DNA from 3 places in the Methylovorus sp. SPW-M1 genome. Region 3 is predicted to be linked to each of the others. Evidence: predicted binding sites of a transcription regulator. Region 3 holds the regulator's gene; each other region holds the start of a gene.

Region 1 (10,372 bases), 96 kb from region 3:
GTGGTCTCTTTTTGGGGTGTTTCCTGTACTAGCCCATAAAGTTCAGAAGTGGATGCTTGATAGAAACGCGTTTTATTTTCCAACTTCAGAATACGTATAGCCTCTAATATTCTTAGAGCGCCTAGAGCATCTGAGTTTGCTGTGTATTCCGGCTCTTCGAAAGACACGGCGACATGGCTCTGTGCGGCAAGATTATAAATTTCATCAGGTTGTACCTGCTGAATAATACGGATCAAACAACTTGAGTCTGTCAGGTCACCATGGTGAAGAAAGAAGCGGACGCCCTCTTCATGAGGGTCTCTGTACAAGTGGTCGATGCGAGCTGTATTAAATGACGAAGCACGACGTTTAATGCCATGCACGATGTAGCCTTTGTTGAGCAGTAACTCTGCCAGATACGCCCCGTCTTGCCCGGTTACGCCTGTGATTAATGCAACCCTGTTCATTATTTTCTTTCCATAAAAACGTCAAGCTATATCGGTATAGTCAATTACACGCGCACCTCAAAAAGCACTAAAAAACACGCGAAGATTTTTCGTTAAACCGTTTTAGTGCAGTTTCATATTGCTCTGCGTTATTTCTTTGAGAAGTCTAGGGTCCTTGTTCACCATACTCGCGTAATTTTTGTTGGCTGACCGCACCGTGCGTGAAATCTTATGCAAGCGCGGTGGATACGGGGCAAAAGAGAGGTGCTGGGTGCTGATTGACGAAGCGTCAAATTTTGCCACATTGACGTAGGTTTGAGAATTTTTTCGTTGATTCAGGAGGTATTCATGACGTATTGGTATCCCGAGGAGATGAGTTACTCGGGGTTTCCGCTAGTTAGCTGAAAAATTCATTTTTTTGAATTTTCATGTAACTTACCGTTGACCTTGGAGCAATCCTACTAGCGTGTACCAAGAGGGTGCTGTTGATAACATTATGAAAAATAGAATCACTTTCTCGTTTTCACTAGAAAACGAGAAAGTGTATTTAGAATGAGAGTATATCTTTCTTGGTGGTGGGGTCGATTACTACTCAATCAACCCCAATTCCTTGAGTCTCGCCCTCAGAATATTCCGGCTGATACCAAGCAATCTCGCGGTATGTACCTGATTATGATGGCAAAAATCATAGGCTTTGCTCACCAGCAGGTTGTTGACGATGTCGAACAGCTTGTCCGGTGATTCCTGAAATAACTCATAAAACACCGTTTCCAGTGGGTAGGTGGAAACCTCGCTGCTCTGACCAGCGGAGGGCTTGGCAGGTTTGGCGGGATGATGCGGCCGGGCCGCGTGTTCCTCGCGTTGCAGCAGGGAGTGCGGCAGGTTGAGGTCGTGCGGTTGCAGGGTGTTGGTGTTCGAGACCAGCAATGCACGGTGAATCACGTTTTCCAGCTCGCGGATATTGCCTGGCCAGGGGTATTCGAGCATCACGCGGATGGTTTCCGGGGCCAGTTGGGGCGCAGCAGTCTGGAGTCTTTCCTTGTATACATTCAGGAAGTGTTCCACCAGCGGCAGGATGTCGCCACGGCGCTCGCGCAATGGCGGCAGGTTGATGGGCACGACCTTGATGCGATAGTAAAGATCTTCGCGGAAGCGGCCGGCACGCACGGCTTCTTCCAAATCCACATTGGTGGCGGCAATCAGCCGTACATTAATCGGGATGGCCTTGCGCGCGCCTACCCGCACCACTTCACGCTCTTGCAATACGCGCAGCAGTTTTACCTGGGTGGATTGTGGCAAGTCGCCGATTTCATCCAGAAACAGTGTGCCGCCATTGGCGGATTCAAACCAGCCGATTTTGGACTGCGATGCGCCAGTAAAGGCGCCGCGTTCGTAGCCGAATAATTCGCTTTCTACCAGCGTTTCAGAGAATGCGCCGCAATTAACAGCCTGAAAAGGCGCGTGTTTGCGCTCGCTGAGCGCGTGCATCTGGCGCGCAATCAGTTCCTTGCCGGTGCCGGTTTCGCCAATAATCAATGCGGTGGCATCGCTCTTGGCTACGCGCTCTATCATTCTCAGCAGCTGTTGCGATTTGGGGTCGCTGAATACCAGGGCGCTGGCCCGGATGGACAAGCTGACAGAGGATGGATTTGGGTGCGTGATGACGTGCTCGGCCCCTTTTGGTGGCTGAGTGGGCTCGTCGTCTTCCAGGTCATAGTCCCATAATTGAGTTCGCATTGTGTGACGCTCTCTTTGGTAAATTGCAGTGCGCAATATAGCTAAATGTTATTAACATTTCCACTAATATCACATTATACCAATATAAGATATGGTTATATATTATTCAGGCTCATGCAAATTAAGGCATGTAAAAAGTGGTGGTCAGGCAACAGTCTTGTGTTTGCAGATGTTTGCCTGCCAACACTTGCTTGATCATATCCACCTGGGTAAAGGCAGTGTGCATTTCATAGGTCAATGAATTTAAACAATTAAAATTAATCATGCTGTGCTGGTTCTTTTTGGCATAGCTCTTGCCCCTGCTTGTTTATGCATCATTGGATGCAATACATATACCAACGTAGAGGGCAAAAAAATGAGCGTGATCGCTGTTGAAGCAAAAAGAGAGCTGGACGATTTTGTACAAAGCGTGCTGGAAGAGTCGCAATTGGCATTTGATGTGTTCCGCGAGACCGGAACCATCACGGCCAATGGCACGGTAGGTTTTGTCGAGCGTGTTCCAGGCCAGGAACAACTGGTGATCGTCAATTACGGTGGGCCTTTCAACAAAGGCAAAAAGCTTGAAGCGCTGGTGGTGGATTTTGATGGCAATGTCGTCATCGGCAAAAGCGGCCTGGGCAATACCCGTTACAACAAGCTGTTCAAGCAGCATGCGGATGTCACCTCGATTTCCCACGTGCATTCCCCTTATCTGGGCGCATGGGCACAGGCACACCGGCCTTTGCCTATCCGTTACGTGCCGGTGCAGCGTTTTAACCTGATTCGTGAAATCCCGATCTATATCGACCGTCGTCAGCAGGAAGTCGATTTCATTCTGGATCAGATTCGCCTGAACCCACACAACACCGCGATTCTGGAAGCCAATGGCGGTTCAACCGTCTGGGGCAAGCAAGGCCTGCGCAAGCTGGCCGAATTCATTCTGCTGCTGGAAGAGGGTGCATTGATCCAAAGCCTGGCGGATTCCCTCGGCGGCTCGCGTGATTATGGTCCTGGCGTACTGACCCAGCAGTGGAAGATGGCCAAGATTTATGACCAAGCCAAATCATTGGGCCTGGTGCCAGCAAACGATAGCGCCCCTGCCAACTTGCAGGCAGCAGGCTAAGGGGATATCCGTGAGCTCAACCACTGCACAAGCCATAGACCGGCTCTGGTTCACCCGTTGCCCGGTGCCCACTGCCACCGGACTCGCCCACAAGCTGGGCTGGCTGGAATCCGAGTTCGCCGCGGATGGCATTGCCCTTTCCACCTTGCAGGATCATCGTGAGCTGGCGCGTCATCATTACGATCACCAGCTGCCCACGCTGATTCGCGAGGGCGGCAATCTGCTGGCCATCGCAGCGCGGGCACAAGGAGCGCCTACACGGCTGATCGGCCTCACCTGGATTGATGAATGGCAAACCATCCTGGTACGGCCCGACTCTGGCATTAGCGAACCCGCTCATCTCAAGGGGCTGCGTCTGGCATTGCCCGCCTTCATTGAGCACCCCCTGCACGACCACATTCGCGGCAGCAGCATTGCGCGCGGCATGAGCCTGCATGGGTACAAGGGCGCGCTGAAAATCGCCGGACTGACGCTGGATGATGTGCAGCTGGTGGAAGTGGGCTCCGGACAAGGTGGCCGTGAAGATCTGGGCGGCTTGTGGGCCGGTATCGAGCAACTGGCGGCGGGCAAGGTGGATGCCGTGTATGTGAAAGGAGCCTCTGCAGTAGAGGCCGCACAGCGGCAGGGTGTGGTCGTTGGTATCAATCTGGATACCTACCCGGACCTGCAGTACCGCGTGAATAACGGCACGCCGCGCCCGATCACTGTCCATGAGCAACTGCTGCAGGAGCATCCAGAGCTGGTCGCGCGCTTTCTGTATCAATCCTTGCGCGCATCCGAGTGGGCAAAAACCAATCTGGAAGGGGTGCGCAAGGTGCTGGAAGGGGAGACGCGCTCTGGCGGTATCGGCGTTCAGCAAGCCTACGGGGATCAATTCCATCTGAGTCTGGCCCCCGATTTGTCCGAGCAGCGGGTGCATCTCTTCCAGCAGCAAAAGAACTTCATGTTGATCCATGGGCTGCTGGATCGCGACTTTGATCTCGATGCCTGGATAGACCGAGGCCCGCTGGAGACCGCCATCGGTTGGCTGCAAGCCGAGCGAAAAGCAGCCTGAGCGTAGTGGGCGCATTGTCCCAAATGAATGAATTAAGGAGCAGGTAATGAAAGTGAATGTGGTGTATCGCCTGGCGATACTGGCAGCAAGTGTGGCGGCATTCTGGGCATTTGTCGCCCAGCAGGCCGTGGCAGAAGAAGCACCGAAGGTGGTGCGCATTGCCGTGGTGGCTTATAACCTGGCAGGCAAGACGTCCTACATGGGCGTGGATGCCGTCAACAATGAAGGCGGCCTTGAACAAAGCCTGGCCAAAAAAGGCATCAAACTGGAATGGGTGCCAGCCTCGCACTCCGGGGTCGGTCCTATCATCAATGAAGCCTTTGCCAACGGCACCATTGATTTTGCTGCCTATGGCGATTTGCCACCGATTATCCTCAATGCGGCCAAGCCGGTTGTTCAACTGGTGGCGCCTTGGGGCAGCAATGGCAATTCCTATCTGGTGGTCCCTGCCAACTCCACGGCCAAGAGCATTCTTGATCTCAAGGGCAAACGCATTGCCTTGCATCGTGGCCGCCCATGGGAAGCCACCTTTGCCAGCCTCGCCGCTTCACAAGGGCTGACCCTCAAGGATTTCAAGATTGTGAACGTCAATCCGCAAGTTGGCGCCGCTGCGCTTGCCAGCGGTACGGTAGATGGCTTTTTCAGCCTGAATGATGCCTACAACCTGCAGGATAAGGGCGTCGGTCGCATTATCTGGTCCACCAAGACCTCGCTCACGGATCAGAAGCTGCGTGGCGGTATCTGGGCGACCAACGACTTTGTGAACAAACACCCGGAAATTACCCAGCTGGTGGTGAATGCTTATGTCAAAACCAGCTATTGGGCATCGCAGGAAGCCAATCGCGATAAATACATCAAGGACTACCTGAGTCAGGTGCAGCCGGAGTCGGTGGTTCGCCGTGATTACGAAAGCGATGCCGTGCCATGGAAAGATCGCTGGTCGCCCGTGTATGACGGCGTACTCACTGCCCATTATCAACGCCTGGCTGCCTACGCCAAAAGCTCGGGCTTGATCCGCAATGAGGTGAGTGTCCAGCAACTGCTGAACCCGCGCTTTGTGAATCAGGCACTCAAGGATCTGGGGATCGAGCACTATTGGGTGGCGCGCTCTGCGCCGCCTCCGGTGAATGTGGCTCAAGCCAGGAACTAGCAAGAAGCCGTCGCAAGACGGCTTTTTTCATGGCTGTTGCAGGGGAAACAAAAGCCGCCGTATTTGCTGTTGCCTGAGCAACAGTTGATTTTTTTATGGGATGGATGTTTTTTGTAAATAGCTGAAATTAAACAATAAAAAATACATATCCATGGCTGGCATATGCCTTGCATAGTCATATAGACATTCATGCTCATGCTGTTTTGGAATAAACAGTCATGGGTAAACAGACATTAGGTCGCAATACGATGCGGCATTGAAAAAGAGGTTGGCAGGCATGGCAGTGACAAGGGCAGTAATCGATTTCAGGCGGAGTGAAGAGCCAAAAGATGAGGCAGAGCAGCAGCCTGCTTCGTATGCGCTACAGCTGGATCATGTATCCAAAAGCTACCTCCTGCATGGCGAGCCGCTCAAGGTGCTGGATGATATCCAGCTGGATATCCGTTCCGGCGAGTTTGTCTCCATCGTCGGCGCCAGTGGTTGCGGCAAATCCACGCTGCTGCGCCTGATTACCGGCCTGGATGCGCAGTACCAAGGCAATATCGTGTATCAGGGCCAGCGTATCTCCGGTACGTCGCTCGATCGCAGCATTGTGTTTCAGGAGCACCGCCTGTTCCCCTGGCTGACCGTGGAAGAAAACATTCTGCTGGCGTTTTCGGCGACCAATGTTTCGCAGGAAGAGCGCCATGCCCGCGTCAAGGCGCAGATTGCCACCGTGGGGCTGACCGGCTTCGAGAAAGCCTATCCCCACCAGATTTCAGGCGGCATGTCACAACGTGTTGCCATCGCCCGCGCGTTGGTGTTGCGGCCCCAGCTCCTGTTGCTGGATGAGCCATTTGGCGCGCTGGACGTGCTGACCCGCATGAAGCTGCAACACGAATTGCAGCGCCTGTGGGAGCAAGAAGGATTAACCACGGTGCTTGTCACCCATGATGTGGAAGAAGCCGTGTTCCTGGGCGACCGCATTGTGGTGATGACATCACATCCTGGCCGTATAAAACGCATTGTCCCGGTGAAGCTGCCACGTCCGCGCATACGCTCGGCGAGCGAGTTTCAACGCATACGCGATGATGTATTGAGCGATTTTATTTGATGCGCAATCCACCCATTACTTATCGAAAGGAGAAAGGTCATGTCTAGTCTTTCGAATTCTCAGCCGAGTTACCCGTCAGGTTACACAAAGCTCGGCGCGTTGCCGGATATTGAAGAAAATTTATCGGTTCTTAAAGACGCTGTGGCGCGTGCCGTCTCGGATGGCGGCGAGCGTTTCGGGCTCTACCGCAATCGTGCCCTGGAGCAGCTGGAAAGTTCCGGCAAGTGGCTGACACAACGCAACAGCGGCATCGTTGCCCTGGTGGTCATTGCCCATATTGTCGGTATTTCCGCTTATCTGGAATCGCAGCGCGTGCCGCCCAAGCCTGTGCGCAAAGAGGTGGTGGTTGAGTTCATCAAGCCAGCCCCCAAGATCGAACCAGAAAAGAAGATTGAGCCACCACCTCCACCCCCGCCACCCAAGGTTGAGCGTAAGCCGCAGCCGGCCAAGCCAGTGCAGGCCTTGAAAACGGCGCCTGCCGAGCCGGATATCAAACCCAGCGACATGACCGTGCAGGAAAACACCACGGCGCAGCATACACCTGAGCCTGTGCAGGCCGTGCCTACCCCACCGCCTGCACCACCCGCGCCCAAGGAAGAACCACTGACCGAGGCCGTGGGCTATGCCGGTTATCTGAACAATCCGCCACCCGAGTATCCCGCGTTTGCCCAGCGTCAAGGCTGGGAGGGCAAGGTCATTCTGCGTGTGCGCGTATTGGCAAGCGGCAAACCAGGTGCTGTGGAGGTGAAGCAATCCAGCGGCCGCAAGACACTGGATGAAGCCGCCCTCGAAGTCGTCAAAAACTGGGTATTTGCCCCCGCCAAGCGCGGTAGCACCCCGGTGGATGGCTGGGCCACTGTGCCTATCGAATTCCGGCTGGCCAAGTAAGTTGGTCGCCAGGTTACGCATTTATTAAATATCGCTAAATTAAATATTGTTAAGTTAAGGAAATCATTATGGCAATCAGTTCATCAACCTCCCTCATCGTCGATAGTGTGCTTTGGACACTGGTCGCATTTTCCGTGGTCACCTGGACGCTGCTGGCGGTGAAAGGCGTGCAGAATTTCCGCGCCGGCTATCAGAACAAACGTTACAAGAAGGCATTCTGGGCGGCGCCGGATTTACTCTCCGCGGCGGAAATCAACGACTTCAATGGCCCAGCCGCCCGCGTGGCACAGGCAGGTTTCAATGCCCTGCGCGATGCCGATACCCCAGGCCAGCATGACCTGGAGCACAGCGGCGAGCGTCAGGACTTGCTGGAGCGGTCCTTGCGCCAGCAGATCCTGAAAGAGCGTCGCAGCCTGGAAAGCGGTCTGGCCATCCTCGCCAGCATTGGCAGCACCTCACCCTTCGTCGGCCTGTTTGGCACGGTGTGGGGCATCATGCACGCGCTGACCGATATCGGTCGTCTTGGCACTGCCAGCCTGGAAGTGGTGGCCGGCCCTATCGGTGAAGCACTGGTTGCTACGGGCCTGGGTATTGCGGTCGCGGTGCCTGCCGTGCTGGCCTATAACTTCTTTACCCGCCGCCTGAAGCTGGCAAGTGGCGATCTGGATGATTTCGCCGCTGACCTCATCAACCTGTCACGCAAGGTATCGTTCCGCAACAGCAACAAGCCCGACGTGGCATCGTCTGTGGTCAATATCAAGAAAGAGGCATTCGCATAATGGCATTCTCTACAAGTAACGACGCCGATGAGGTATTGAGCGAAATCAACATCACACCGCTGGTGGATGTGATGCTGGTGTTGCTGGTGGCTTTTATCGTCACCATTCCCGTGCTGAATAACGCGATTACGGTCAATCTGCCGAAAACCGCGCCGACCCAGCCTGCCGAGCAGAAAAAAGCCGTGAGCCTGAGTGTGGATGCCCAGGGCAAGCTGTTTATCGACAAGCGCGAGCTGGCGGTGGCCGATGTCGAGCGCGAGCTGAAAGCATTGCACGCTGCCGACCCTGACCTGAGCTTGCACCTGAGCTCGGACGAGTCGGTGAATTACGGCACGGTGGCCAAGGTCATGGCCGCGATTGAGCGGGCAGGCATTACCCGGCTTGCTGTATTAACCAACGCAGAATAGCGGGCGCAGGCAGATGAGTATCGGTATTCGGGCCGCCATTGGCCTTAATCGTGTGGCCGGGCGCGTGCATTATCGCAAGCTCAAGCTGGCAGCGTTTGTATCGCCCGTGCTGCTGGTGCTGCTATGGGGCTGGGTCAGTCACCTGCAGCTCATTTCCCCGCAGCTGCTGGCATCACCGCTGGAAGTTGCCAGTACCTTTCAGGAGCTGCTGGCATCGGGTGAGTTGCAGGAGCATCTCAGCAAAAGCCTGTCGCGGCTGGCGTTTGGTTACAGCCTGGGGGCATCGGCCGGGCTGCTGTTTGGCATCCTGATGGCCCTGTCCAAAAACGTGGAGGCGCTGTGCGCTCCGCTGTTTCATGGCATACGCCAGATTCCCACCATCGCGCTGATCCCGATTTTCATCCTGCTGCTGGGGGTGGATGAAAGCTTCAAGATTGCCATTGTCATCAAGGCCTCGTTCTTCACGGTGGCACTGGCTGCCTATGAAGCTACTCGCGGTGTCTCTGTGAACTACCTGGAAGTGGCGCGGGTGTACAAGCTGCCCTGGACCACACTCTATGGCAAAGTCATTATCCCGGCGATTTTCCCGCCGGTGCTGACGGGGTTGCGCATTGCGTTTGCACGCTCATGGACCGTGCTGGTGGCGGCCGAGTTGCTGGTGGCGGATAGTGGCCTTGGGCAGATGATGCAGATGGGGCGCGATATATTCCGCCTGGATATTGTGCTGGTCGGCGTCGTGCTGACAGGCGTGATCGGTTTTTGCATAGATCGCAGTTTTAAATGGGGCGAAGCCCATCTGGTGCGCTGGCGCGTCGCCTGAGGAGTAGGTAGTCATGCGTTCAATTTCTTCTTTGTTTTCCCGGATAGGCCTGGGCCGTCGCGCGGTCGGTCTTATCCTGCCAATACTCCTGCTCCTGGGCTGGCAATATATGTCCACTCGCGGCGCCTCGTTTGCCTATGCTTTTTCCTCGCTGTCGCAAATGCAGGAAGCCCTGCGCGAGCTGATCGCCAGTGGAGACCTGCAGGTCAATCTGGCGGCGAGTTTGCAGCGGGCGCTGACCGGGCTCGCCATCGGTGGTTCGTTTGGCCTGGTGCTGGGCGTTTCCATGGCCAGTTCCAGATTCATCGATACTTCGGTGGGGCCGCTGTACCATATCCTGCGTCAGGTGCCACTCATGGGTCTGGTGCCGGTGTTCAGCCTGTGGCTGGGCAATGGAGATACCGCCAAGCTGTTTATCGTGTGCCTGTCGGCGTTTTTCCCACTGGTGTTGGCCACCTATGAAAGCCTGCGTCAGGTCGATGGCAAATTTCTCGAAGTGGGCAACGTGCTCAAACTGAGCCGTGCCCAGCAGTTCCGGCATATCCTGCTACCCGCTGCCTTGCCCAATATCTTTACCGGCGTGTCATTCGCGCTGGCCATGGCCTGGCTGTCTACCATAGGCAGCGAGATTCTGTTCAATGCCGGGGCTGGCCTGGGTAATCTGATGATGAATGCCGAAATGGCCTCCCGCATGGATATCCTGGTAGTGGTGACCATATTGATCGGTGTCGTCGGGTATCTGCTGACCTTTGTGCTGTATCGCATCACGGCTTATCTTTTCCGCTGGCGCAAAGTCGCCAGCGAGTAAACAGCCTGCATAACAACATCCATTTCATAACAACAATAATTCACCATGACCTACACCACCGAGTTTACCTACACCCGCTCTCCTGTTCCCACGCCATTGGGGTTGGCGA
Region 2 (10,372 bases), 1.1 Mb from region 3:
ATTTCGGCCCGGCATGGTGGGGTTAACTTGCTGTCTTGCTACGCTTCTGCCAGCGGGTTCTCAGCCACTGCTCGGCATCATCCACAAAGGTATACACGGCGGGAATCACGATCAGGCTGAGGATGGTGGATGTGATCAGGCCGCCGATCACCGCAATCGCCATCGGCGAGCGGAAGCTGGGGTCGGCCCCCAGTCCCATGGCAATCGGCACCATGCCAGCACCCATGGCCAGCGTGGTCATGATGATGGGGCGGGCGCGTTTGCGGCATGCATCAATCAGGGCCTCCAGCCGGGATGGCGGATGCTGGCCATCCTGCCGCTGCCCGCGCGCCATGATGGCGTATTCCACCAGCAGAATGGAGTTCTTGCTCACAATGCCCATCAGCATCAACAGCCCAATCAGCGATGGCATGGAGAAGCTTTTCCCGGTCAGCAGCAACAGCACAAAGGCGCCGCCTATGCTGAGCGGCAAGGCCATGAGGATGGTCAAGGGCTGCATGAAGTCGCGGAACAGCAGCACCAGCACGGCATAAATGCACAGCACGCCAATCGCCATCGCCAGGCCAAAGCTCTGGAACAGGTCATTCATGTTCTCGGCATCGCTGGAGGGGACGATGTGCACGCTGGGCGGCAGATTCTTGATGGCGGGCAATTGCATGGCCTCGGCATATACAGCGCCCAGTTCGCGCTGCCCCAGCTCCACCTCGATCGACACATTGCGCACGCGCTTGAAGCGGTCAATCTGCGCCGGGCCGCTGCCCAGGTGAATGTCGGCGATGTTGCCTATGCGCACCGGGCCATTGGTACCGCTGACAGTCAGGCGTGCAATCGCATCTATATCCGTGCGGAAATTCTCGGGAAACTGGATGCGGATAGGCACTTGCCGATCAGCCAGATTCAGCTTGGGCAGATTGATGTCGTAATCGCCCGCGGTGGCAATGCGCACCACATCGGCAATATCGCGAGTCGTCACGCCCAGGGCCGCTGCCCGTGCCGTATCCGGGCGTATGATGACTTCCGGCTGCACCAGGCTGGCGTTGGAATACACATTGCCGATATTGCGCAGGGTGCGCAGGCCGCGCATGACCTCGGTGGTGGCCTCGCTCAGCGCCAGCGGATCGTCACTTTGCAGGTTCAACACCATCTTGACGCCGGTATCCAGCGACCCCACCTTGATGCGCATGCCGGGCAACGCGCCCAGGGCCTCGCGCAACTCGCTTTCAATCTTCTGCTGGGTAATGCTGCGCTCCTTGCGGTGCACCATTACCACGGTCAGCACGGCCTTGCGCGTTTCGGCGGTGGAGCCTGCCGAAAAGCCCTGGCCTGAGGTGCCATTGCCTATGCTGCTGTATACATGGCGCACATTGGGGTTTTTGCTGACGAGCGCACGCACCTGTTCGGCCGCCTGGGCGGTCTCCTGCAGGTGGGCGCCCGGCGCCAGTTCAATATTCACCAGCGTCATGCTGCGGTCTGCGGGCGGCACAAAGCCCTTGGGCAGCAGTGGAATCAGCATGAGCGAACCCACGAAAAACAGCAGGGCCAGGCTGACCGTGATCCCGCGATGGCGCACCGACCACGCCACCAGCGCCAGATAGCGGCGGGTGATCCAGCCATCGGTTTCGGCTTTTTCTGGCTTGGGCTTGAGAAAGTAAGCGGCCATCATCGGCGTAATCAAACGTGCGACGGCCAGCGAGGCGAAAATGGCGAATACCGCGGTCCAGCCGAACTGCTTGAAAAACTTGCCAGCGATGCCCGACATGAACGCCGTCGGCAAAAACACCGCGATCAGGGCAAAGGTGGTGGCAATCACCGCCATGCCGATCTCGTCCGCCGCTTCCATGGCGGCTTCACGCGGCGATTTGCCCATGTTGAGGTGGCGGGCGATATTCTCGATTTCCACAATCGCGTCGTCCACCAGTATGCCCACTACCAGCGCCAGTGACAGCAGGGTGACGGTATTGATGGTGTAGCCAAACACGCTCATGCCGATAAAGGTTGGCAGCACACTGAGCGGCAGCGCCACGGCGGCAATGAAGGTTGCGCGGAAATCGCGCAGGAACAGCATGACGACCAGCACTGCCAGCACTGCGCCTTCATACAGCAGGTGCATGGAGCCATCGAAATTGTCCTGCACTGGGGTGACGTTTTCCCAGGCCGGGGTGATCTTGACGCCGGGGTGGCTGTCATTGAATTCGGCCACGGCCTTGTCGACCCGCGCCTTGAGGCCGGTTTCGCTCTCGCCCTTGCTGCGGGTGATTTCAAAGCCGATCACCGGCTTGCCATCCATGAGCGCGATATGACTGCGTTCGGCAATGGTGTCCTGCACATCGGCCACTTGTCCCAGTGTGACGTAAGTACCGGTCAGCGTGGGCAGTTGCAGATCGCGCAGCTGGCGGGCTTCCTTGACCGTGCCCAGTGTACGCACCTGCTGGCGTATGCCGCCAAGGTCGGTGCGGCCGCCCGAGCTTTCCAGCTGCATGCGGCGCAATTCTGAGGAGACGGTGGACGCGCTGACACCCAAGGCCAGCATTTTGTCCGGATCCAGCGAAATGCGTACCTCGCGATCCACACCGCCGACACGCTCAAACTTGCCGACGCCCACCACCGACAGCATTTTCTTGGCAATTTCATTATCGATCAGCCAGCTCAGGTCCCTCTCGTCCAGATCCTTGGCGGTGACGCTGTAATTGACGATGGCCGAGCCCGAGGTGGTGATGCGCGAGACGATGGGGTCCTTGGTATCCGCGGGCAGCTCGGAGCGCACCCGCGAGACGGCCGAGCGCACATCGTTTTCAGCGTCCGAGACGGATTTTTCCAGCTGGAATTGCACCGAGATTGTCACCTGGCCATCCAGTATCTTGGTGGTGATGTGCTTGACCATATCCACCGAGGCGATGGAGTCTTCGATCTTGCGGGCGACGTCGTTTTCCAGCTGGCTGGGCGAGGCGCCTTCCAGCGTGGCGGTGACGCTGACGGCCGGTAATTCGATATCCGGAAAATCCTGCACCTTGGTGGTTTTGAACGCAAACAGGCCGACGATGCTGAGCAGGCCAAACAGCAGGATGGCCGGAATCGGGTTGCGTATGGAATAGGCGGAAATATTCATGGCGGCCCCGTTATTGCGCTACGCGCACGATGTCGCCATCAATCAGGAAGCCCACGCCACTCTCAACATAGCGGGCCTTGGGGTCTATGCCTTCGCGAATGATGATGCGGTCACCGACATGGCCGCCGCTGACGACCTTGCGGCGCTCCACATGCTGCTGGTCACTTAGCGTGAACACATATTCATAGCCATCGCGGTTGAGCACGGCGCTGCTGGGCAGGCTGAGCCCGCGCTGCTCACCGACGGCAAAGCTGCCGCGCGCAAACATGCCGCTCTTGAGCGGGCCATCCACACCTTGCGGAATATCCACATACACCAGGGTGTTGCGGGTGTCCTGGTTCATGGTGGGGGCAATCACACGTACCTTGCCTGTTACCTGGGCCTGGCTGCCAGTCGGCGTCAGGGTCACGGCCTGGCCAGGCTTGACGCTGGCAAGCTCGGTGGCGCCGACTTCGCCGCGCCATTCCAGCCGGTCCTGCATCACCAGGCGGAACAGCTCCTCCCCGGCGTTGACCACGCTGCCCACGGTCGCCGTGCGGCTGCTTATGGTGCCAAACTCGGGCGCCACGATACGGGTGCGGCGCAAGCGCAGGCGCTGGCTTTCCAGCGCGGCCACGGCAGACTCAAACTTGGCCTTGGCGGTTTGCTCTGTGGTGAGGTATTGCACGACCTGCTGCTCGCTCAGGGCGCCTTTGGCCAGGCCTTTTACCCGGTTGGCATCCAGCTCGGCCTGGCGCAGATTGGCTTCTGCTTCGAGTGCGTCTGCTTCTTTCTGGGCGAGGTCAGCCTTGACCGTTTCATCGTCAAACTCGGCCAGCAGCTGGCCTTTTTTGACTTTGTTGCCAACATTGACGTACACCGCTTTCAGCCGCAAGCCGCTGACTTCGTTGCCGATAATGGCTTCTTGCCAGGCCAGGATGTTGCCATTGGCGGTGATGCTGGTGGCGGCTGCCGTTTCCTGCGGGCTGACCAGCCGTACGGTGAGCGCGGGTTTGGTTTCACCGGCCTCCGAGCCGGATTTGCCAGGCTGGCAGGCCGTCAGCAAGGCAGTGGTCAGCAACAGGGCCAGGGAAAGGTAAGGAGCGCGGTTTTTCATGGTTGTTTCTCGGTGGAATCGGGAGTGTTGGCGGCAAGTGGCGTATCAGCACCTTGCCAGCCACCACCCACGGCAATGTAGAGTTCAATCAGGGTAGTAATGCGGTTCTGGTTCAGCTGGGTGAGCGCATAGTCGGCTTCCAGCGCATTGCGCCGCGTGGTTTCGAGGTCGATGGCATTATCAAACCCCGCTTCATAACGCTGGCTGATGGCCTGCAAGGCTTGCGCGTAATTGTCGGCGGCCTGCTGCAGGCTGGGCTGGCGTGCGTTATAGCTTTGCAGTGTCAGCAGTTTCTGCTCGACTTCCTTGATGGCGGTGCGCGCCTTGCTGCGGTAATTGCTGTCCGCAGCACGCAGGCTTTCCCAGGCCGCGGAGACATTGGCCTTGCGCTGCCCCATGTCAAACAGCGGGATATCAATGGTGGGGCCGAAAGACCAGGTCAGGGCATTATTGGTGACACCGGAATTGAGGTAGCGCACCGGCGTGATATTGCCGCTGAGGGTGATCTTGGGGTATCTGTCGGCTTCCTTGACGCCCACCTGGGCGCTAGCGGCGGCCAGATCGCGTTCGGCGGCCAGCAGGTCGGGGCGCTGCTCCAGCAGCACAGCCGGTACCGAGGGCACATCAAAGCTGCCGGGTTGCAGCACCGTAAAGTCGCGCGGCGCCAGGCGTTCGCGCAGCTGTGGCTCGGCCATGCCGGTCAGCGCCACCATGGCCTTGATCTGCAATTCGCATTGCATCTGCTGGTCATTGAGGTCGCTGGCGGCCTGGGCCTGCGTGGCTTGCGCCAGCGCATTGTCCGAGTCGGACTTGAAGCCGTGTGCGGTGGCCGAGGCCGTCAACTCTGCGCTGCGGGTCTTGGATTCCAGATAACGCTCGTACAGCCGCACCTTCTGCTGGCAGAAGCGGTAGTCGTTATAAGCCTTGGCACTCTCCGCGGCGACGGACAGCCGCGCATCCTGCAGCAGATTGCGTTTGGCATCGTAATCGGCCAGTGAGGATTCGCGTTCGCGGCGCAGGCCACCAAACAGGTCGATCTCCCACGAGGTATCAAAGCTGATCTGCTGCTGCGTGAGCAGGGTGGGATCGCCGCCGAAGGAGAAAGCCTTGCGGCTGATCGATGGCGTGGCACTCAGGCCATCAAAACCCATGGCACGCGCCGCCACCAGATTGGCACGGGCAGACGCGATATTCTTGTAGGCATCGGCCACACTGGCGCTATTGCGCTCGGCAGCAGTGATGATCTCCAGCAGCACATCGTCATTGAATTGCCGCCACCAGTCCGCGGTCTGGGCGGCTGGCACGGGAGTCTGTACCTGCCAGCTATCGGGTGTCACCGTCTTGGGTTTCTGGTAATCGGGCCCCACCATGGGCCAGCCCTGGCAGCCTGCCAGCAAGCTCGCCATGAGCGCCGACAGGAGAATCTTGCGTGATGTCGTGCTCATGATGCTTGCTCCCCGGCGCCCGCGCGGCGGGCCTTTTCGTCCAGCACCATGGCCAGCGCATAGCGGCCATAGCGTTCCGCCATGCGGTCCAGCGCGGCATGGTTTTCCACCAGCTGTGGCGACATATGGCGAATGACCTTCTGCCCGATATACATATGTACGGCCATGCCAAAACAGGCCATCACCAGGCTGCGAATCTCATCATCCGGCTCATTTACGCCCAGGTGCTGGCAGAGCAGCTTCGCCATGGCGAGATGATGTGGTTTCACTTCGCATTCTATTTCCTGCTCCCACACGCCGGTCGGCTCCAGCATCTCGCGGTGGCGGAGTTTCACCACATCGTGCACCACATCGCCCATTTTCAGGGGCTGGAAGAACTCCACAAAGAACTGCTGCAAAGCGCTAGCCAAGGACAGGCCGGGGGCAGAAAAGGCAAATTCGCAGGGACGCGCAATCAGATCCGGCATGGAAAACACCGTGCGATACAAGCCCGCTTTATCCGTGAAGTAATAGCTGATGGCAGATACATTGACCTGCGCGGCCTGCGCAATCTGCCGCACGCTGGTTTTGGCATAGCCTTTTTCGGCGAACAGCTTGAGGGCGCAGAGCAGGATTTTCTGCCGCGCTTCCGCACCGTCGGTGCGGCTGGCTGTTTGAGGGGTGGGGGGTGACATGAGGCATCAACCAGACAATAGACGAGCTGGGATCATACATCAAACAAACGTTTGATCAATAAACTTTACAAAGATTTAAGTGCGGCCTTATGCAAGGCAGGTTTCCCCGCGTCAGCAAAAAAAACGCCTGGCCGGAATATCCCGCCAGGCGTCTGATCAGCCAGGGTTGCAGAACTGATGACGATGTTAAATCCAGGGGTGCCGCGGCGGATTCACTTTGTTCAGCACATAGTTGCCGACGGCATAGTATTTCCAGCGCACCGGATCATGCAGGGTGTGCGTACGCGCATTGCGCCAGTGGCGATCCAGGTTGTATTCACCCAGCGTGGACCGCGTACCCGCCAGTTCAAACAGCTTGCTGCCGGCGAGCAGGGCGGTTTCGGTGCTCAGCACCTTGGCTTCAGCCACGGCGATGGAGGCGGCGGCCACGGTGTCTTCGTTGGGGTTCTTCTGGGCAGCGTCAATGAATTCGCCTGCGCGCTTCAGCAGCGCATCGGTGGCATGCACGCGTATCTGGATATCGCCGATATCCTTGAGCGTGAGCGGGTCTTCGTAGCCATGCTCGAGGTCGGTATCTATCCATGGGCGGGTGTGGTTGCGCACAAAGTGCAAGGTATCGCGCAGGGCCGCGCGGGCAATGCCGGTATCCACCCCGGCCTGGATGATCTGCGCAATCGGGCCCATGGGGGTGGGGCGATCAAACGCCAGATGGTGCGGCAAGACGTATTCGCTGGGCACGAAGATATTTTCCAGCACCGTGGTGCCGCTGGCGGTGGTGCGCTGGCCAAAGCTGGACCAGTCGTCAATGATGGTCAGGCCCTTGCTGCCTTTCTGCACGAAGGCGACCACGGTGTTGTCATTTTCATCCTTGGCAACGACGGGAACCCAGTCCGCCAGCAGCGCACCGGACGAGTAAAACTTCTTGCCCGAAAGCAGGTAGCCGCCTTCGGTCGGGGTCAGGCGGGTTTTGACATCATTCACCGTGCGGGTGCCGATCTCGGAGAAGGCATTGCCGAAGCGCACGCCTTGCAATACCAGATCAAAGAAAAACTTCTTTTGCCATTCCGTGCCATCCAGACGCAGGCCTTCCACCATATAAAGATGGTTTTGCGGGATCTGGCCGATGCTGGGGTCGGCTTCCGCCACGATGGCAATCACCTCTGCCAGCGTGTTGTTGGAGACAAACGCGCCGCCGTATTCCTTGGGCACGGTAATGCCCCACAAGCCGCTTTGCGAAAAGTAATCCAGCTCTGCGCGTGGCAGGCGGCGCTCGGCGTCACGCACGGCGGCCTCTTTGGCAATGTGCGCGGCGACCTGGTGGGCGACGGCAATCGCTTCCTCGTCGGATTTAATGATATGGGCAAGGGGGCGAGACGCTATCGCGGCCTCTGTTTCCTTGTGCAATACCGATGCTGTTGTCATACAAACTCCTGATCATGAATAAACATAAGATAAAAATGTGGCTGTGAGGCCATCTGCATCAGGAATTGCACAGAGCGTGCCAGCAATTATGTCTATGATTTATAATGAATATTTTTGCAGGCGATGCTGTGAAGCGCGGCTGTAGCAGCAGGCTGCTGTCCGGGTGCTGCCAGATCAGCAGATTTCCCCGCATCCAGGGCGTTAAACCGCCAAATCTCTCCCGAAAACGCCAGAAAGTCCCCAGCCTTTGATCAGATTTCAGCAAAAACCTGCTGATTGAGCAGCAGCCGGTCAGCATGCAGGCGGCATATGCAACAGGTCAGGCAGCGCCGTATTTTTATTAAGTATATGAATTTAATAAAAAAATTAAGGTGGCACGGTTGCTGCTATTAGCTAGGGGAGTGTGGCTCTTTGTTGGAGCCGCGAACCTGACAATAGGAGTCACCATGAGCAAGAAACTGAAAGTCACGGCTGTTGCAGGCAGTACCAGCCGTCCCTCCCGTACCCTGACACTGGTCGAGGAGATCGCCGAGCGGCTGGGCAAGCACCTACCGATTGAACTCAAGCTGATTGAGTTGGGCGAACTGGGCCCCGACCTTGGTGCTTCGCTCAACTATGACAGCATCAAGCCCGCTGTGCGCAAGGCCATTGACGATATCGAGAGCGCCGACGTGCTGATCTTTGCCACCCCGGTCTACCGTGGTTCATACACCGGCCTGCTCAAGCATTTGTTTGACCTGGTGCATTACGAATCCCTGATTGATGTGCCCGTGCTGCTGGCCGCTACAGGCGGCAGCCTGCGTCACTCGCTGGTGATCGAGCACCAATTGCGCCCCATGTTCAGCTTCTTCCAGTCGCTGACCTTGCCAGTGGGCGTGTATGCCATCGAGAGCGAATTCACCAACTACAAGATCAGCAACGAAGCGCTGGACAAGCGCATCGACCTGGCCATTGAGCGCGCACTGCCTTTTTTGAAGCACCGCGAGCTGGCCACGCCTGAAGCGGCCGAAGCCACCGCCAAGCTGGTTGCCAGCGCTTCCTGATTTATTCGCATATCACGACCTTATTTACGAAAGGAATTCATTGTGAGCACACCTTCGCAACAAGCCCCCATCAAGTTCGCTTACTGGGTACCCAATGTCAGTGGCGGCCTGGTCGTCAGCAATATCGAGCAGCGCACCAGCTGGGATTTTGAATACAACAAGAAGCTGGCACAGATTGCCGAAAAAGCGGGGTTTGACTATGCCCTGAGCCAGATCCGCTTTACCGCCGGTTATGGTGCGGAATATCAGCATGAGTCCGTGTCGTTTTCGCATGCCTTGCTGGCCGCGACCGAGAAGCTGAATGTGATTGCCGCCATCCTGCCGGGACCGTGGGACCCTGCCGTGGTCGCCAAGCAGATTGCGACTATTGACCACCTCACCGGTGGTGGCCGTATTGCCGTGAACATTGTCTCTGGATGGTTCAAGGGCGAGTTTGTGGCGATTGGTCAGCCATGGCTGGAGCATGACGAGCGCTATCGCCGCTCGCAGGAATTCATCGAGGCGCTGAAAGGCATCTGGTCCAGGGATGATTTCAGCTATCACGGTGATTTCTACCGTTTCCACAATTACTCGCTGAAACCCAAGCCACTGAAGCAACCTGAAGTGTTCCAGGGTGGCAGCTCGCGTGCGGCACGCGACATGGCCGCCAAGGTATCCGACTGGTACTTCACCAACGGCAATACGGTGGAAGGCATCAAGGCGCAGGTTGACGATATCCGCGCCAAGGCTGCGGCCAATAACCACAGCGTCAAGATCGGCGTGAATGCCTTTGTGATTGCACGCGATACCGAAGAAGAAGCCAGGGCCGTGCTGGCCGAGATTATTGCCAAGGCCAACCCCGAGGCGGTCAATGCCTTTGGTGATGCTGCAAAGCAGGCAGGCAAATCCAGCCCTGAAGGCGAAGGCAACTGGGCCAAATCGACATTTGAAGACTTGGTGCAATACAACGATGGTTTCAAGACCAACCTGATCGGCACCCCACAGCAAATTGCCGAGCGCATTGTGGCACTGAAGGCCGTGGGCGTGGATCTGGTGTTGTCCGGTTTCCTGCACTTCCAGGAAGAGGTTGCCTACTTCGGTGAGAAGGTCTTGCCGCTGGTGCGTGAGCTCGAAGCTGGCAAGGTCGCCCTGGCCGCGTGAGCAGAAAAAGGCAGGCCTATTCCATGAGCAACGATACGCTACCCAGCCTGCTGCGGGCGCAGTCCGAGCAGCGCGGTGCCGATGTCGCCATCCGCCACAAGCAGCTGGGCATCTGGCATGCCTTGCGCTGGCAGGATGCGCAGCGCGAAGTGCTGCAGCTCGCTGCCGTCTTGCGTGAGCGCGGTTTCAACAAGGGCGATGCGCTGTTTCTGCTCAGCCATCCACGGCCGCAGGCCTTGCTGTTGCAGCTGGCGGCGCAATGGCTGGGCGGCTTTGCCGCGCCAGTGGACTTGCTGGTGGAGCGTGCGGTGACCGTACAGCTGCTGCAAAAGCTGCGTCCGGCCTTTGTGTTTGCCGAGGGCGAAGATGAAGTGGCGCTGCTGGCGGAGGCTGAGCTTGCTCCGCGGCTGGTGATTTACGCTGACCGTCGTGGGCTGGCGGGCGAT
Region 3 (10,372 bases):
CGTCATGACCGACGGCGGCCTTGGACTGGGCGACGACGGTCAGGAATACAAATTTTTCCATTCGCATGATGGCCTGGGCATGAAATTGCTGAAAGCCACCGGCGTGCATATGGCGATCGTTACTGGCCGCACATCCCAGGTCGTGGTCAAGCGCGCCGCCAATGTCGGCATTCTGCATTTTCATCAGGGGGTGGACGACAAGCTGGCCTCCTTTGATGAAGTCCGCGCGCAATTTGGATTCAGCCGCGAAGAATGCGCCTTCATGGGCGATGATGTCATTGATATCCCCCCGATTCGTTATGGTGGCCTCGGCATTACCGTGCCGCATGCCATGCCGCTGGTGAAAGAGTATGCGCATTACATCACCAGCCGCCCCGCGGGCCACGGTGCCGTGCGCGAAGTGTGCGAACTGCTGATGAAAGCACAAGGCACCTTTGACGCACAGATGGCCCGGTTCCTGAAGTAAGGATTGATATTGGGACGTCCAACCGTCGTGTTTCCGCTCGTGCTGCTCGCCCTGCTGGCGCTGCTCACGTTCTGGATAGATCGCAGTGTCCAGCCACCCGAGCGGCGGCCGGATGCCAATTTGCGCCATGACCCGGATTACATTCTGGACAACTTTGTCACGACACGGACCAATGTGAACGGTGCGCTGGCCTATGTGCTGGCAGCGGTAAAGATGAAGCATTACCCGGATGATGACACCACCGAACTTGAACGGCCCCGGTTTACGCAGTATGCCGTCAACAAGCCTTACACGCAGATTGAAGGCCAGCGCGGCAACGTCTCCAGCGATGGCGAGACCGTGGAATTCATGGATAATGTGATCGTCATTCGGCAGGCATCCAAGGATAAAGGGGAAATGATGGTACGTACCCAGTACCTCAAGATGTTCCCCAAGCAGGAAGTGGCCGTGACAGACAAACCTGTGGTGATCACTCAGGCACCGGAAACGGTGATTCATGCCAACGGTATGGTATTCAACAAGAAAAACCAGACCGTCAACCTGCGTGGCCGCGTGCGGGCGCATTACCTTTCGCCCAGCGTGACAAAAAAAGCCGCTGGCAAAGCCCCGGCCAGCACGCCAGCGAAAGCCAGCAAGGCGGCACCACAGAAAAATGCCAAGCCCAGCGCCAGCCCCGCTAAAAAACAGGCAGCACAGGCGAAACGAAGTACCAGTACCAATAACCAAGCCCGGATTCGGAGAAAATATGACAACCCTGCCCCGTAGCTTTTTGCCGCTACTTTTGATGATGGCCTGCCTGCCTGCACACGCCGAAAAGGCGGACAAGGACAAGCCCATCAATCTGGAAGCAGATGCCGTCACCGTGAATGATGCCAAAAAGACCAGCATCTACACCGGCAATGTAATCCTCACCCAGGGAACGCTGATCATCCGTGGCGACAAACTGGTGGTACGCGAAGACAAAGAAGGCTTTCAGCACAGCACCACCTACGGCAATCCGCAGACGCCTTCCACCTTCAAGCAAAAAATGGAAGGTAAAAACGAATATATGGAAGGCAGCGGTCAACGTATCGAGTACGATGGACGTATGGACAAGGTACAGCTCTACACCAAGGCCTGGGTTAAAAAAGGCGACGACATCGTGCATGGTGACTACATCATGTATGACGCCAATGCCGAATATGCCGAGGTGATTGGCGGTGGCAGCCAGGCAGCAACGCCTGCCACGCCGACCGGGCGTGTACGTGCCGTTATTCAGCCCAAGAAAAAACCGGCTGGCACCGATGGCGCGACGGCCAATTAACCTGCCATGCTGACAATCCGTCAGTCTGGCGTGCAACACGATATACCTGAGTAAACATGAGCCAATTAATCGTAGAAGGTCTGCGCAAGAAATATAAATCCCGCACGGTGGTGCAGGATATTTCGCTGCAACTCAATAGCGGCGAAGTGGTGGGCTTGCTGGGCCCTAACGGCGCAGGCAAGACCACCAGCTTTTACATGATGGTAGGTCTGGTGGCCCTGGATGATGGGCGCATTCTGCTGGATGGCAAGGATCTGAGCCGTCTGCCCATACACCGTCGTGCGCGCCTGGGTTTGGCTTATCTGCCGCAGGAGCCCTCGATTTTCCGCAAGATGACGGTGGCCGAAAACATCATGGCGATTCTGGAGTTGCAGAAACTGGCGCCAGAACAAATGGAGAACCAGCTGGAATCGCTGCTGCAGGAACTGCATATCACGCATATCCGCAACAGCATGGCGGTCAGCCTGTCCGGCGGTGAACGCCGCCGCGTTGAAATCGCCCGCTGCCTGGCCACCAACCCCAGCTTCATTCTGCTGGATGAGCCATTTGCCGGCATCGACCCCATCGCCGTGCTGGACATTCAGAAGATCATCCGCTTTTTGACCGAACGCAATATTGGCGTGCTGATCACCGACCACAACGTGCGGGAAACATTAGGTATTTGCGACCGCGCCTATATCGTCAATGAAGGACGCGTCTTCGCGGCAGGCAAGCCCAGCGAAATTATTCACAACGATAGCGTAAGAGAAGTGTATCTTGGTAAGGACTTCCGCCTCTAAGCACACATTTGGCGGCCCCCACGTATGAAGCAAAGCTTACAACTCAAATTTTCGCAACACCTGGCGCTGACTCCGCAACTGCAGCAGTCCATCCGTTTGTTGCAGCTATCCACGCAGGAGCTCAATCAGGAGCTGGAAACCCTGCTGCAGGCGAATCCATTGCTGGAACGCGCCGACAAGATCGAAGAACCGCTGGAAATCCCCGACAACTTCATTGCGGCGCCAGTAGCCCCTGAGCCCAGCGTGGCCGCTACACCGGAGGAAGCTCCCCGCCAGGATGAATTTGGTGGCGATGACTATTTTGAATTCGGCAGCAGCAGCGGCAGTAACCGCTGGGAAGACAGCAGCTCCGGCAATGACGATGACAATGATTTCAGCTACCAGGAAGCGGTCAGCCTCAGCCTGCGCGATCATCTGCTAGGTCAGCTCAAGCTGTTGCCACTGTCCGAGCGCGACCAGACCTTGTCCATGCTGCTGGTCGATACCATTACCGACGACGGTTATCTGGAGCAGTCGCTGGAAGAGCTGGCCGAGATGCTGCCGCCGGAACTCGAAATCGACATGCTGGAGTTGCAGACGGCGCTCAAGCATATCCAGAATCTGGACCCACCCGGCATAGGTGCGCGCAACCTGGCCGAGTGCCTGTCCTTGCAATTGCGCGCCTTGCCACCAGATACGCCTTATGTGGATCTCGCCATCAAGGTTGCCGAAACGCACTTGCCCCTGCTGGCAGCCCGCGATTACGCAAAACTGAAAAAATTGCTGGCCTGCGACGATGACGTATTGCGCGAAGTGCAACAGCTGGTGCTGCAACTCAATCCCCGCCCAGGTGGTGAATTCAGCAAAATCACGTCTGATCATTACATTCAGCATGAAATCGTGGTCAAGAAAATCAAAGGTGTCTGGCTGGCCCATCTGAACGACGAAGTCGTGCCCAAGCTGCGCATCAACCAGCTGTATGCCGGCATCCTCAAGCGCAACCGCGAAAGCTCGAGCCAATACCTGATGAGCCAGATGCAGGAAGCCAAGTGGATGATCAAGAACATCCAGCAGCGTTTCTCCACCATCCTGCGCGTTTCTCAGGCGATTGTGGATCGCCAGCGCAATTTCTTTGAGCACGGCGAGGTCGCCATGCGCCCCCTGGTGCTGCGCGAGATTGCCGATGAGCTGGGCCTGCACGAATCCACGGTTTCACGCGTCACCACGCGCAAGTACATGCTCACCCCACGCGGAGTTTACGAGCTTAAATATTTCTTTGGCAGCCATGTGGCTACCGAATCCGGGGGCGCTTGTTCCGCCACTGCCATACGCGCCCTGATCAAACAAATGGTCAGCGAAGAGAACCCGAAAAAGCCGCTGTCGGATAACCAGATCACGGATATCCTGGGTAAACAGGGCATCGTGGTTGCTCGTCGCACCATTGCCAAATACCGCGAGTCTTTGCAGATACCCGCGGCCAACCAGCGCAGATCGCTTTGATCTGCGTTTTACCTGAAGGAGTAAATCATGAACCTGCATCTCACCGGACACCATCTCGACGTTACCCCAGCCCTGCGCGAATATGTGCAGAGCAAGCTTGAGCGCGTGAGTAACCACTTCGACCATGTGATTGACGTCAAAGTCACCATGAGCGTAGAGAAGCTGGCGCAGAAAGTGGAAGCCACCATTCATGTGCCGGGTCACGATATCCATGCCGAAAGCAGCGGTGAAAACATGTACGGCGCGATTGACGCGCTGGCTGACAAGCTGGATCGCCAGGTTCTGAAGCACAAGGAAAAAGTAAGCGACCATCACAAGGCCAACGGTGCCCTCAAGCACCAGGCGGCTGCGGAATAAAGGTCTAACCGGGGACAAGGCAAAGGCGTGTTGTCTTACATACCGCCAGTTGCCTTGTCCCTGCCGAACATAAGGTAATCATATGGCTACCATCAGTGTTGCACAGCTTTACCGGGATATGCGCCGCAATCTCAAGCTCACCTGGGTTTCCGGGCTGAATGGCGGCGAAAACCTGCTCACCAGTGAAACGGTGACCAAGCCCTCTCTGGCACTGATCGGGCACCTGAATTTTGTACACCCCAACCGCGTGCAGGTGTTGGGCTGTGCCGAGATGGATTACTTGCGCAGCCTGCCCAAGCCAGAGCTCAAGAAAGCCATCCACAATCTGTTTTCCACCGACCTGGCCGCCGTTGTTGTCGCCAATGGTGAAAAACCACCCGCCGAGCTGAATGCAGCCTCGGATGATTTTCAAACCCCCTTGTTCACTTCCCCCATGCGCAGCCCGGGACTGATGGATGTCTTGAGCCATTATCTGGCGCAAGCCGTCGCCGAATCAGAGAGCTCCCATGGTGTTTTCATTGAAGTACAAGGCTTTGGCATCCTGATCAAGGGCAACCCGGCCATTGGTAAAAGCGAGCTCGCGCTGGAACTGATTTCGCGCGGACATCGTCTGGTGGCGGATGATATTGTCGATTTCTACCGCATTGCGCCGGACCGGCTTGAAGGGCGCTGCCCCCCTATCCTGCAGGACTTCCTTGAAGTGCGTGGCCTCGGCATCCTCAACATCCGTGCCCTGTTTGGTGACAACGCCGTCAAGCCTACCAAACCGCTCGACCTCATCATTCAGCTTGAGATGGCCGATACCCTGGCGCCGCAACTGCTGGACAGGCTCAAGATCAAATCGCATCACGAAAAAATACTGGGCGTGAAAATCCCCAAAGTCATGATTCCCGTGGCCGCCGGCCGCAATATTGCGGTGCTGGTCGAAGTCGCCGTGCGCAACCACATGCTGTTACTGCGCGGCATTAACGGCACCAAGCAGTTCATGCAGCGCCAGCATCGCGAGATGAGCAAAGCCATGAAGCGCCAGCAGCAAGTGGAGAGCTAAGCGTGGCCACCAGCAACATGCGGCTCATCATCGTCACTGGCCTTTCCGGCTCGGGCAAAAGCATTGTGCTGCGCGCCCTGGAAGACGCCGGTTTTTATTGCATAGACAATCTGCCCGCCACCCTGCTGCCGCAGATATCCGAACATCTGGCACCTGCCACCCAGCAACGCGTGGCGATCAGCATAGACACCCGCAGCGCAGCGCTGGAAACCTTGCCGGAAAACATCCAGGCACTGCGCGACAAAGGCATCTCGGTGCAGGTGCTTTACCTGGAGTCCAACGCCGAAACCCTGGTCAAGCGCTTCAGCGAAACGCGGCGCCGTCACCCGCTCAGCGATGAAAAAACCACGCTGGCCGAAAGCATAGAATACGAACGGCAGCTACTGAACCGGCTAGTAAATCTGGATCATCGCATCGACACCAGCAACCTCAGCGCCAACACCCTGCGCAACTGGGTGCGCGATTTTGTCGTGCAGCAAAGCACCGGCATGACGCTGTTGTTTGTCTCCTTCGGCTTCAAGCATGGCATACCGCTGGATGCCGACTTTGTGTTTGACGTGCGCTGCCTGCCCAACCCCCATTACGACCCGGTATTGCGCCCGCTCACAGGCAAGGATGCCCCGGTACAGGACTTTTTGCGGCAACAGCCCATGGCGCTTGAGATGCTGCAGGATATACGCGGCTATGTAGAGCGCTGGCTGCCCTGCTTTGATGGCGATCATCGCAGCTACCTGACCGTCGCTATCGGCTGCACTGGCGGTCAGCATCGCTCGGTGTTTTTCGTCGAGCAGCTGAGCCAGTATTTCAAGGACAAACAACAAAAAGTGCTGATCAGGCACCGCGAGCTAGAGTAGACAGGCTTGTTTAAATTCACGATGCCGGGCCCCGGCAACAGGACGCTTTCATGATAGGTATACTGATTATTGCGCACGGCACATTGGGTGAGAGCCTGATACATTGCGCCAGCCATGTGATGGGCACACGCCCGCCACTGCTCAAGCAACTGGGCATAGGCACCCACGATGATCCGGCCGCCATGCTGCCACAGGCGCAGCAACTGGTGGATGAACTGGATGAAGGCAATGGCGTGCTCATCCTCTCGGACATTTACGGCGCAACCCCATGTAATATGGTGGGCAAATTGCTGAAGCCGGGACGGGTGGAAGGTGTCGCCGGGGTGAACCTGCCCATGCTGGTGCGCACACTGACGTACCGCAACGGGGATATTCAGCTATTGGTACAAAAAGCATTGAGCGGGGGTAGCGAAGGCGTTATCCATTTTACTGAGGAAGCATGCAAGCATCATGACTAAACAAGAAATAGAAATCATCAACAAGCTCGGCCTGCACGCACGCGCATCTACCAAGCTGACGCAAACCGCCAGCCAGTTTGGCAGTGAAATCTGGATCGAGCGCAACGGTAGAAGAGTCAATGCCAAGAGCATCATGGGTGTGATGATGCTGGCCGCCAGCAAAGGCAGCAAGATCGTGTTGGAAACCAATGGTGCCGATGAAGAGGCCGCCATGCAGGCGCTGGTGACCCTGATCTCGGGCAAGTTTGGCGAACCGGAATAAATTCATCGTGGCCGCCCCCAGCCCCGCTTCCAAAGTCAGTTTTTCCATCCACGGCGTTGGCGTGTCCAGCGGCATTGCCATCGGCCATGCCCATCTCGTCTCACATGCCTTGCTTGAAGTGGTGCATTTTCAGGTGCCCAAGGCCCTGATTGCCGACGAGATCACCCGTTTTGACAAAGCAGTAAAAACCGTTAAGCACGACCTGGAAACCGTGCGCCGCCTGCTGCCGGAAAAAGCACCGCCTGAGCTTAGCGCCTTTATCAGCACGCATCTGATGATCCTGCAGGATCACGCGCTGTCTGAAACGCCCAAGCAGATGATTAAGGCGGAAGGCTGCAATGCCGAATGGGCGCTGAAGCAGCAGATGGAAGACCTGGTTGCCCAGTTCGAGAAATTTGAAGACGAATACCTGCGCGAGCGCAAACAGGATGTGATTCAGGTCGTCGAGCGGATTATCAAGGTGCTGCTCGGGCACCCAAGTCAGGTGCCGCTACGCTCGCAGGAGAGCGCCATCATTCTGGTGGCGCATGATCTTTCCCCGGCCGATGCCATTCAGTTCAAGCAGCACCAGTTTGCTGCCTTCATCACCGATGTCGGCGGTGCTACGTCGCATACGGCGATTCTGGCGCGCAGCCTCAATATTCCCTCCATCGTTGCCTTGCAACGGGCACGCACGCTAGTACGCGATGGCGAGCTGATCATCGTCGATGGCAACCAGGGCGTGGTCATTGTCAATCCGGACAAGGACACCCTGGCCGAATACAAGCTGCGGCAGGAACAATGGGAAATCGAGCAGCAAAAGCTGAAACGCCTCAAGCTCACCAAGGCGGTGACGCTGGATGGCACCAGCATTGAACTGCATGCCAACATTGAAGTGCCGGAAGACGTCAGCCATGCCAGGGCAGCGGGAGCGACCGGCATCGGCCTCTACCGTACCGAGTTTCTGTTCATGAACCGGCGCGAGATGCCGGGCGAAGAAGAACAGTTTTCTGCCTATCGCAGTGTGGCCGAGGCCATGAAGGACCTGCCGGTCACCATCCGTACGCTGGACCTGGGCGCGGACAAGGAAATGAATCCGGATACCGCCCGCACATGCACCAACCCGGCGCTGGGACTGCGCGCCATTCGTTTGTGCCTGTCAGAACCGGCGATCTTCCTGACGCAGCTGCGCGCCATCCTGCGCGCCTCGCATTACGGCAAGATCAAGATTCTGATCCCCATGCTGTCCTCGATTACCGAGCTGCGGCAAACGCTCGCGCTGATTGAGCGCGCCAAGCAAAGTCTGGATGCGGAAAAAGCGCATTACGACAAAGACATCCAGGTCGGCGGCATGATTGAGATCCCGGCAGCGGCCTTGTGCGCCGAGGCCTTTGCCCGCGAGCTGGATTTCCTGTCCATCGGCACCAACGACTTGATCCAGTATTCGCTGGCGATTGACCGCACGGACGATACCGTTTCGCATCTCTATAACCCCTTGCATCCTGCCGTGCTGCAACTGGTGGAGATGACCATACGCGCGGGCAACAAGCTGGGCAAGCCGGTATCCGTCTGCGGCGAAATGGCGGGCGAAGCCAAGCTTGCCCGGTTGCTGCTGGGCTTTGGCTTGCGTCAATTCTCCATGCATCCATCGCAGATCCTGACCGTCAAACGCCAAATCCTGCAGAGCGATTTACCCTTGATTACCCCGGTAGCGCGCAAGATTCTGGGCACCCAGGATATTGATCGGGTTGAACCTTTGCTGCAAAAACTGAATCTCCAGTAAAGGAGATAACCATATGACAGACCTAGAACACGAGCGTGAACCCCAAGAGATCCCGTCAGACGATTTGAATATCATGGTGCTGACACACCTGGGCGGTATTCTGTTTTCCGTCTTTCCCAGCCTGATCGTCTGGCTGCTGAAGCGCAACGATAGTCCCTACATCAGCCAGCAATCGCGTGAAGCATTGAATTTTCAGATCACGGTGCTGATTGCCCAGGCCATCAGCTCGGCGCTGATTTTCATCCTGGTAGGGTTTTTGCTCATGGGCATCGTCTGGCTGCTGAATATTGTGTTCAGCTTTCTGGCTGCCGTGGCGGCCAGCCGCGGAGAGACTTACCGTTACCCATTTACGCTCCGCCTGATTAACTGAAACTTGAATTTTGATACTTGAATTTTAATACCGGAATTTTTGATTAACCCGCATTACCCAGAAGGATGGCTCACGTGAACGACAAGGCTTTGCAAGATAACCCGCTGCTGGATTTTTCCGGCCTGCCCCGCTTTGATGAGGTCAAAGCTGCCCATGTCACTCCGGCCATAGACCGCTTGCTGGATCAGGGTCGCGCCATACTGGAGCAACTGGCGAGCGCCACTGAAACGCCCACCTGGGAAAATTTCGTGCGGCCGATGGAAGACATGGAAGAGCAGATTTCACGTGCATGGTCCCAGGTATCGCACATGAATGCCGTGGTCAACAGCCCGGAACTGCGCGAGGCCTACAACGACAATCTGCCCAAGCTGACCGCGTTTTATGCGGATCTCTCACAGGATGAGCGCTTGTATGCGCGCTTCCGCGCCTTGCGCGAGAGTGCAGGCTACACAAACTTAAGCCCGGCACAACGCAAGATTGTCGACAATGAGCTGCGCGACTTCCGCCTGGGCGGCGCCGAATTGCCAGAGGCGCAAAAAGCCCGTTTCAAGGCCATACAGGAAGAGCTATCCACGCTGTCTGCCAAGTTCGAGGAAAACCTGCTCGATACCACCAACGACTTCAGCCTGTATATCGACCAGGCCGATACCCTGCGCGGCATTCCGCAAGATGCCTTGCAGGCCGCTCAGGATGCGGCGCGTGAAGACGGCAAAAGTGGCTGGAAATTTACCCTGCATTTCCCTTCCTACATGCCTGTGCTGCAATATGCCGACGACCGCGCCTTGCGTGAACAGCTGTATCGCGCCTATGCCACGCGCGCATCGGAGTTTGGCAAGCCAGAGTGGGACAACACTGCACTGATCTCCAGCATACTCAAGCTGCGGCACGAGGCTGCTGTGATGCTGGGCTATCGCAATTACGCTGAAGAATCGCTGGCCACCAAGATGGCCGAAAGCCCGGCACAGGTCGAAGAGTTTCTGCAGACCCTGGCCAAGCGCGCCAAACCATTTGCCGAGCGCGACATGCAGGAGCTGCGCGAATACGCCGCCAGCAAACTCGGCCTCACCGATCTGCAGGCATGGGATATTGCGTATGCGTCGGAAAAACTGCGCGAAGAAAAATATGCCTTCTCCGATCAGGAAGTGAAACAGTACTTCCCGGAAGAGCAAGTGCTGCATGGCCTGTTCAAGGTCACGGAGACCATTTTTGGTGTGCATGTGCGCAAGTCAAAGGC

The links. Region 3 encodes sigma-54, which starts transcription at its own class of promoters, with help from an activator protein. Its sites were predicted from a motif close to TGGCACNNTTCCTGCT; they were not measured.
Region 1: ACWWD9_RS13825 (class II aldolase/adducin family protein) is a predicted target of sigma-54. The motif match lies at 2,445-2,460, and genes of this name have one in related genera.
Region 2: msuE (FMN reductase) is a predicted target of sigma-54. The motif match lies at 8,116-8,131, and genes of this name have one in related genera.

What each region holds. Positions count from the first base shown of each region.
Region 1 is NZ_CM132626.1:2,900,250-2,910,621, reverse strand. It holds gene gmd (GDP-mannose 4,6-dehydratase) at 1-446, opposite strand, end outside; gene ACWWD9_RS13830 (sigma-54 interaction domain-containing protein) at 1,014-2,162, opposite strand; gene ACWWD9_RS13825 (class II aldolase/adducin family protein) at 2,518-3,264, shown strand; gene ACWWD9_RS13820 (ABC transporter substrate-binding protein) at 3,275-4,318, shown strand; gene ACWWD9_RS13815 (ABC transporter substrate-binding protein) at 4,365-5,468, shown strand; gene ACWWD9_RS13810 (ABC transporter ATP-binding protein) at 5,746-6,561, shown strand; gene ACWWD9_RS13805 (energy transducer TonB) at 6,601-7,449, shown strand; gene ACWWD9_RS13800 (MotA/TolQ/ExbB proton channel family protein) at 7,518-8,228, shown strand; gene ACWWD9_RS13795 (ExbD/TolR family protein) at 8,228-8,635, shown strand; gene ACWWD9_RS13790 (ABC transporter permease) at 8,649-9,455, shown strand; gene ACWWD9_RS13785 (ABC transporter permease) at 9,469-10,263, shown strand; gene ACWWD9_RS13780 (ABC transporter substrate-binding protein) at 10,309-10,372, shown strand, end outside.
Region 2 is NZ_CM132626.1:940,969-951,340, forward strand. It holds gene ACWWD9_RS04420 (efflux RND transporter permease subunit) at 23-3,106, opposite strand; gene ACWWD9_RS04425 (efflux RND transporter periplasmic adaptor subunit) at 3,117-4,202, opposite strand; gene ACWWD9_RS04430 (efflux transporter outer membrane subunit) at 4,199-5,647, opposite strand; gene ACWWD9_RS04435 (CerR family C-terminal domain-containing protein) at 5,644-6,321, opposite strand; gene ACWWD9_RS04440 (SfnB family sulfur acquisition oxidoreductase) at 6,508-7,743, opposite strand; gene msuE (FMN reductase) at 8,190-8,786, shown strand; gene sfnG (dimethylsulfone monooxygenase SfnG) at 8,829-9,926, shown strand; gene ACWWD9_RS04455 (AMP-binding protein) at 9,950-10,372, shown strand, end outside.
Region 3 is NZ_CM132626.1:2,804,077-2,814,448, forward strand. It holds gene ACWWD9_RS13335 (KdsC family phosphatase) at 1-466, shown strand, start outside; gene lptC (LPS export ABC transporter periplasmic protein LptC) at 476-1,231, shown strand; gene lptA (lipopolysaccharide transport periplasmic protein LptA) at 1,212-1,769, shown strand; gene lptB (LPS export ABC transporter ATP-binding protein) at 1,826-2,548, shown strand; gene ACWWD9_RS13355 (RNA polymerase factor sigma-54) at 2,573-4,027, shown strand; gene hpf (ribosome hibernation-promoting factor, HPF/YfiA family) at 4,055-4,384, shown strand; gene hprK (HPr(Ser) kinase/phosphatase) at 4,467-5,432, shown strand; gene rapZ (RNase adapter RapZ) at 5,450-6,286, shown strand; gene ACWWD9_RS13375 (PTS sugar transporter subunit IIA) at 6,337-6,744, shown strand; gene ACWWD9_RS13380 (HPr family phosphocarrier protein) at 6,737-7,006, shown strand; gene ptsP (phosphoenolpyruvate--protein phosphotransferase) at 7,014-8,768, shown strand; gene ACWWD9_RS13390 (DUF4870 domain-containing protein) at 8,782-9,138, shown strand; gene ACWWD9_RS13395 (M3 family metallopeptidase) at 9,204-10,372, shown strand, end outside.